Linked DNA regions of Mariniflexile sp. TRM1-10. The protein of the gene in region 1 binds, or shares a complex with, the protein of each later gene. Links are inferred from orthologs where the notes say so. Each region holds a gene or a part of one and is shown on either strand. Other genes may lie near its edges.

Region 1 (4,338 bases):
AAATAATTCATTTTTTTCTTGTGTGTTTGAACTAAAAATTTATTTTTGCACAAAATTAAAACGCATATAAAATGTATTGGACTTTAGAATTAGCATCGTATTTAAGTGATGCACCTTGGCCAGCAACAAAAGACGAGTTAATAGATTACGCTATTAGAACGGGTGCTCCTTTGGAGGTTGTTGAAAACTTACAGTCTATTGAAGATGAAGGTGATGCCTACGATTCAATTGACGAAATTTGGTCTGATTATCCAACAGATGAAGATTACCTTTGGAATGAAGATGAATATTAATAAAGCATAAAGAAAAGTTAAAAAGTCTCGGTTTGAGGCTTTTTTTTTGTCTTAAATCTTTATAAAACATATAACAAAATGTATCTTTGATTGCTTTTTAAAAGCAACAAAAACAAAATAATTTACCACTAGGAAGTTTTCCTAGTTAACATATAATATATATACACATGAGTTTTTTAAATTCTGTACTTAAAGTATTTGTTGGCGACAAATCGAAACAAGATGTAAAGTCCATTATGCCTATTGTAAGCAAAATCAAGACTTTTGAAGCTGCTATAGAAGGATTGTCACACGATGAACTAAGGGCTAAAACAGCACAATTTAAGGCGACTATTGCACAAGCGATACAGCCTATAAACGACCAAATTGCAAAATTACTTGAAGAGGCCGAAAACACCGAAGACATTGACAGACGTGAAGATATTTATCTAGACATTGATAAACTAAAAGATGATGCTTACAAAACTACTGAAGATGTTTTAGACGCTATTTTACCAGAAGCTTTTGCCGTAGTTAAGGAAACTGCAAAACGTTTTACAAACAACACCACTATTACAGTAACGGCAAGCACTTTTGATAGAGAATTATCAGGTGCAAAAGATTACGTTACTTTAGATAATGATAAAGCTATTTGGTCCAACTCTTGGGATGCTGCAGGAAAAGCCATTACTTGGGATATGGTACACTACGATGTACAACTTATTGGAGGTATAGCCATGCACCAAGGTAAAATTGCCGAAATGCAAACGGGTGAAGGTAAAACCTTGGTAGCGACGCTTCCTATGTATTTAAATGCGCTTGCTGGAAAAGGGGTGCATTTGGTAACCGTAAACGACTATTTAGCAAAACGTGATAGCGCGTGGATGGCGCCTATTTTTCAGTTTCATGGATTGACTGTAGATTGTATCGATTACTACCAACCAAATTCCGATGCCCGTAAAAAAGCTTATAATGCCGATATTACCTATGGTACCAACAACGAGTTTGGCTTCGATTACTTACGTGATAATATGGCACACTCACCAAACGATTTGGTACAACGCCCACACCATTACGCGATTGTCGATGAGGTGGATTCTGTATTGGTTGACGATGCCCGTACACCATTAATTATTTCGGGGCCTATTCCGCAAGGTGAACGCCATGAGTTTAATGAGTTAAAACCCAAAATAGATGATATTGTTGCCGTACAACGCAAATATCTAACAGGCGTTTTAGCCGAAGCAAAAAAATTAATCACCTCTGGAGATACTAAAGAAGGCGGCTTTCAATTACTGCGTGTTTACCGTGGGATGCCTAAAAACAAAGCGCTTATTAAGTTTTTAAGTGAAGAAGGTGTTAAACAACTACTTCAAAAAACCGAAAACTTTTATATGCAGGACAACAACCGCGAAATGCCAAAGGTTGATGCCGAATTATACTATGTCATTGAAGAAAAAAACAATCAAATAGAGCTGACCGATAAAGGTGTTGAATACATTTCTGGAAAAGATGACCCTAACTTTTTCATTATGCCTGAAATAGGTATTGAAATAGCAAAAATTGAAAACCAGAATTTACCTTTAGCCGAAGAAGCTAAATTAAAAGAAGAACTATACAAAGATTTTGGTATAAAATCGGAACGTATTCATACGCTTAGTCAATTGCTTAAAGCCTACGCTTTATTTGAAAAAGATATTCAATACGTGGTCATTGACAACAAAGTGATGATTGTTGATGAACAAACCGGTCGTATTATGGATGGTCGTCGTTATTCTGACGGTTTACACCAAGCGATTGAAGCTAAAGAAAACGTAAAAATTGAAGATGCTACGCAAACCTTTGCTACGGTAACACTTCAAAATTACTTTAGAATGTACCGCAAACTGTCTGGTATGACGGGTACAGCAGTTACAGAAGCTGGCGAATTTTGGGAAATTTACAAATTGGATGTCGTGGAGATTCCAACCAACCGCCCAATTGCCCGTAATGACCAAGAAGATTTGGTTTACAAAACAAAACGCGAAAAATACAACGCCGTTATTGATGAGGTAACAAAACTTTCACAAGCCGGTCGCCCAGTGTTAATTGGTACGACTTCGGTAGAAATAAGTGAGTTACTTGGTAAAATGCTTACCATTCGTAAAATTCCGCATAACGTATTAAATGCGAAACTCCATAAAAAAGAGGCTGATATTGTTGCCGAAGCCGGTCAACCTGGACAAGTAACCATTGCCACCAATATGGCAGGTCGTGGTACCGATATTAAATTGACTGAAGCAGTTAAAAAAGCAGGCGGTTTAGCTATTGTAGGTACCGAGCGTCATGATTCACGTCGTGTGGATCGCCAGTTACGTGGTCGTGCAGGTCGTCAAGGAGATCCAGGAAGTTCGCAGTTCTATGTATCACTAGAAGATAATCTAATGCGTTTATTTGGTAGTGAGCGTATTGCTAAAATGATGGATAGAATGGGATTAAAAGAAGGCGAAGTCATTCAGCATTCCATGATTTCAAAATCTATTGAACGTGCACAGAAAAAAGTAGAAGAAAACAACTTTGGTGTTCGTAAGCGTTTATTAGAATATGATGATGTTATGAACGCACAACGTGAGGTCGTTTACAAGCGTCGCCACCATGCCTTATTTGGCGAGCGCCTGCGTGTAGATTTAGCTAATATGCTTTTCGATACAGCCGAAGGGATTGCTGAAACCAATAAAGCTGCCAACGACTTTAAAAACTTCGAATTTGAATTGATTCGCTATTTTTCAATGAGTTCGCCAATTTCAGAAGCTGAATTCGGAAAACTTTCGGCTCAAGAAATTACCAGTAAAATATACCGTACCGCATTCGATCATTACAGAGAAAAAATGACACGCAATGCAGACCTTGCATTCCCTGTTATTAAAAATGTATATGAAACCCAACGTGATAAATTCAAACGCATAGTCGTTCCTTTTACCGATGGCATAAAAACCTTAAATGTCGTTACCGATCTTGAAAAAGCTTACCAAACCCATGGTAAACAATTAATCACGGATTTTGAGAAAAACATCACACTTGCCATTATTGACGATGCTTGGAAAACCCATTTACGTAAAATGGACGAGCTAAAACAATCGGTGCAATTGGCTGTGCATGAGCAAAAAGACCCATTACTTATTTATAAGTTTGAAGCGTTTGAATTGTTCAAATCCATGATAGATGAAGTGAATAAAGACGTAATTTCATTCTTATTTAAAGGTGAATTACCTCAAGAAACACAAAACACCATTCATGAAGCCAGAGAGCGCAAACAGGAAAAACTGAATGTGCAAAAAGACGAAATACCTAATTTAGATGAACGTTCGGCACAAAATAGAGCTGCGGGCAATACCCAACGCCAACAACATGTCGTTGAAACCATTGTACGTGATAAACCAAAAATTGGACGCAATGACCAAGTAACTATTAAGCAAGTTATTACTGGTGAAAACAAAACCCTTAAATACAAACAAGCCGAGCCTTTATTGGCCAAAGGCGACTGGGTTTTGGTTGAAGATTAATACTATTTCTGCGAAAGCAGAAATCCCATAACTTAAAAAATCCTGATAGTTTCCTATCAGGATTTTTTTTATATACCTCATTAAAAAGTAATATATTACAGACATAATATAACTACAATTGTATTGCTATTTATTGTGGTTATACGATTGTTGGCAAACATTAGGCGAGACCATTAGAATTCAATTATACTGACAAAATATTAATGATTATAAACGAAGTATTTAGAAAATGAAAAACTTAATTTATTCAATTTTTGGTATCCTCATGTTAGGATTATTTACACATTGTTCATCGACTGGAAAACCTGATAATTTCGATTATGGGAACGTTAATACTAATATTTATTCTAATAGTTATTTTGATTGTTCCATGAAACTTCCCGATAATTGGGTGATTCAATCAAAAGAACAGACAGAGCGGATAGCTGATGTGGGCAAAAATTTAGTAGCTGGCGAGGATAAAAAGCTTAAAGCAATTATGAAAGCCTCTGACATAAATTCAGCAAATTTATTAGCCGTTTTCC
Region 2 (3,353 bases), 290 kb from region 1 along the record:
GCTAGTGCAATTGCAAAAGCTGTTGAAGATGCTAAGAAAAACCTGGTTCGTATTCCTTTAAAAGGGAAAACTTTACCGCATGAGCAAAAAGGTAAATTTGGTGGAGCAAGAGTAAACATTATTCCTGCTGCCCAAGGTACAGGTGTTATTGCTGGTGGTGCTGTAAGAACAGTGCTTGAGGCAGTTGGTGTACATGATGTATTATCAAAATCTCAAGGATCATCAAATCCTCATAACGTTGTAAAAGCAACTTTTGATGCTTTATTACAATTAAGGGATGCCAATACCATTGCTCGAGATAGAGGTATTTCACTTGAACAAGTATTTAAAGCTTAATACAGACAGAGATGGCAAAAATTAAAGTAACAAAAGTTAAAAGCGCAATCAATTGTCCGCTAAGACAAAAACGAGTATTAATATCTCTAGGTCTTAAAAAGATCGGTCAGGTAAAAGAGCACGAAGCTACATCAAGTATTCTTGGTATGGTAAGTAAAGTAAATCACTTAGTTTCTGTTGAAGAAATTAAATAATAATATACTGAAAAATGGATTTAAGTAATTTAAAACCTGCAGAAGGTTCAGTTAAAAATCAAGGAAAAAGAATAGGACGTGGACAGGGTTCTGGTAAAGGTGGTACGGCAACCCGTGGTCACAAAGGTGCTAAATCCCGTTCTGGTTATTCTAAGAAAATAGGATTTGAAGGAGGTCAAATGCCACTTCAAAGACGTGTTCCTAAATTTGGTTTTACTAACGTTAACCGTGTAGAGTATCAAGGTATCAATTTAGATACCTTACAACAATTGGTTGATGATAAAAAAGCAACTGACACCGTAGATTTTGAAACATTATTCACTAACCGTTTAATTGGAAAAAACGACCTAGTTAAAATATTAGGTAGAGGTGAGTTAAAAACAAAATTAAAAGTATCAGCACATAAATTTACTGCTTCAGCAAAAGCTGCTATCGAAGCTGCTGGAGGAGAAGCTGTAACGTTATAAGACCTTATTGTAAGTATGAAATTTATAGAATCGTTAAAGAATGTTTGGAAAATAGAAGAACTAAGAAACAGAATCATAGTTACACTTGGTCTGTTATTGGTTTACCGTTTTGGTGCTCAAGTAGTGCTGCCAGGTATTGACGCTGCCCAATTAGAGGGTTTAGCCGATAGTGCCGATGGTGGTTTATTAGGGTTACTTAATGCTTTTACAGGTGGTGCTTTTGCAAATGCTTCGGTTTTTGCATTGGGTATCATGCCATACATTTCAGCTTCTATTGTTGTTCAGTTAATGGGAATAGCAATTCCTTATTTACAAAAACTACAAAAGGAAGGTGCTAGTGGTCAAAAGAAAATTAATCAAATTACACGTTGGTTAACTATTGCAATCTGTTTGTTACAAGCACCAGGTTATTTAGCTAGTTTACCAGCATTGGGAATACCTACAAGTGCATTTTTACTAGGCACAGGACCATTATTCTATTTCTCTTCTGTTACTATTTTAGTAACAGGCTGTATCTTTGCCATGTGGTTAGGAGAAAAAATTACCGATAAAGGTATTGGTAATGGTATTTCCTTATTAATTATGGTGGGTATTATAGCAACAATGCCAGCATCATTTATTCAAAATGCAGCTACAAGATTGGAAGGTAACAACGTGATGCTTATTCTTTTTGAATTGGTATTATGGTTCGTTATCATTCTTGGATGTATTATGTTAGTTATGGCTGTTAGAAAAATTGCAGTACAATATGCAAGAAGAACTGCTTCAGGCGATTACGAAAAAAGCGCCATGGCAGGTTCTAGACAGTATATTCCATTAAAGCTTAATGCTTCTGGAGTAATGCCTATTATATTTGCACAGGCAATTATGTTTGTTCCTAGTTTAATTGGTGGCTCTTCACTTTTAAAAGAAACTACTTTTGGATCTTGGATGCAAACTAACTATGCAGATATTTTCGGGTTGGCCTATAACATCACATTTGCTATATTAATTATAATATTCACATATTTTTATACAGCAATTACGGTGCCTACCAATAAAATGGCAGACGATTTAAAACGTAGTGGTGGTTTTATTCCTGGTATTCGTCCAGGTTCTGAAACTTCTGAATATTTAGATAAGATAATGTCTCAAATTACCTTACCGGGTTCTATATTTTTAGCATTCATAGCTGTGTTCCCAGCGTTAATAGTTAAAATTATGGGCGTTCAACAAGGATGGGCATTATTTTTTGGAGGCACTTCATTAATCATTTTAGTGGGTGTAGCTATAGATACTATGCAACAAGTAAACTCTTATTTGTTAAATAGACACTATGATGGCTTGATGAAAACAGGTAAAAATAGAAAAGCAATAGCTTAATATTATACTATGGCAAAACAGGCAGCAATAGAACAAGATGGAACCATTATAGAAGCATTATCAAATGCGATGTTCCGTGTTGAATTAGAGAACGGTCACATTGTGACAGCACATATTTCCGGTAAAATGCGTATGCATTATATTAAATTATTGCCAGGAGATAAAGTGAAATTAGAAATGAGTCCTTATGATTTATCTAAGGCGAGAATAACTTATAGATACTAAAGATTAAGTTGAAAAGTTATAAAGTAAAAAGTTAATACTTAAACAACTTTAAACTTTAAACTTTAAACTTTTAAACTAGAAAAAGATGAAAGTAAGAGCATCAGTAAAAAAAAGAAGTGCAGATTGTATAATCGTACGTAGAAAAGGTAGACTTTACGTGATAAACAAAAAGAATCCTAGATTTAAACAAAGACAAGGGTAATTATGGCAAGAATTGCAGGTGTAGACATACCAAAAAACAAAAGAGGAGTTATAGCTTTAACTTATATCTATGGAGTAGGTAGAAGTAGAGCTAAAGAAATATTAGCAGCAGCTAATGTTGATGAAAGTATTAAAGTTCAAGATTGGAACGACGACCAAATTAGTGGTATTCGTGAAGCTGTTGGTACTTTTACAATCGAAGGTGAATTACGTTCTGAAATCCAATTGAACATTAAACGTTTAATGGATATTGGATGTTACAGAGGAATTCGTCACAGATCGGGGCTTCCGTTAAGAGGGCAACGTACAAAAAACAACTCTAGAACTAGAAAAGGTAGAAGAAAAACTGTTGCTAACAAGAAAAAAGCAACTAAATAACAATTAGTCTTTAGTATTTAGACGTTGGAAGGAATCTGTTTGAAATTATAAAAGGTTTAGGATTCTAGCGACTATCAACTAATAACTGAAAACTATAATAAATGGCAAAATCAAACACAAAAACTACAAAAAAACGTAAAGTTATTGTAGACTCTGTAGGAGAAGCTCATGTTAATGCTTCTTTCAACAA

The links.
Region 2: the proteins of secA (region 1) and secY are in contact, whole or in part, in a crystal structure (PDB 3DIN), measured with the Thermotoga maritima proteins. The link is inferred for Mariniflexile sp. TRM1-10 from one-to-one orthologs. Residues at the interface, in WP_004082002.1 of Thermotoga maritima: Glu261, Ala262, Arg263, Lys300, Ala301, Arg302, Thr303, Ile304, Ile305, Leu323, Tyr324, Asp325, Pro326, Val329, Ser330, Tyr333, Ile336, Lys340, Phe345, Val349, Glu363, Phe364, Tyr374, Ser375, Gly376, Gly377, Glu393, Ile395, Thr482, Ser483; in WP_004081795.1 of Thermotoga maritima: Glu108, Gly109, Glu110, Glu111, Ala236, Glu237, Arg238, Arg239, Ile240, Thr241, Ile242, Gln243, Tyr244, Ala245, Arg246, Arg247, Val248, Thr249, Gly250, Arg251, Arg252, Val253, Tyr254, Gly256, Ala257, Ser258, Thr259, Tyr260, Leu261, Pro262.

What each region holds. Positions count from the first base shown.
Region 1 is NZ_CP022985.1:183,680-188,017, forward strand. What follows is about bases 100-4,014. They hold secA (preprotein translocase subunit SecA), read left to right. Parts: upstream 100-460; coding sequence 461-3,814; downstream 3,815-4,014. Other genes in these bases: CJ739_RS00940 (DUF2795 domain-containing protein), read left to right, coding at 100-293. Outside these bases: more of CJ739_RS00940, read left to right, coding at 72-99; CJ739_RS00950 (PsbP-related protein), read left to right, coding at 4,044-4,338. UniProt on the Escherichia coli protein: Required for protein export, interacts with the SecYEG preprotein conducting channel.
Region 2 is NZ_CP022985.1:478,114-481,466, reverse strand. What follows is about bases 256-3,185. They hold secY (preprotein translocase subunit SecY), read left to right. Parts: upstream 256-1,012; coding sequence 1,013-2,359; downstream 2,360-3,185. Other genes in these bases: rpsM (30S ribosomal protein S13), read left to right, coding at 2,789-3,163; ykgO (type B 50S ribosomal protein L36), read left to right, coding at 2,670-2,786; infA (translation initiation factor IF-1), read left to right, coding at 2,369-2,584; rplO (50S ribosomal protein L15), read left to right, coding at 545-997; rpmD (50S ribosomal protein L30), read left to right, coding at 348-530. In the rest of the region: more of rpsE, read left to right, coding at 1-255; rpsK (30S ribosomal protein S11), read left to right, coding at 3,265-3,353. UniProt on the Escherichia coli protein: The central subunit of the protein translocation channel SecYEG. Consists of two halves formed by TMs 1-5 and 6-10.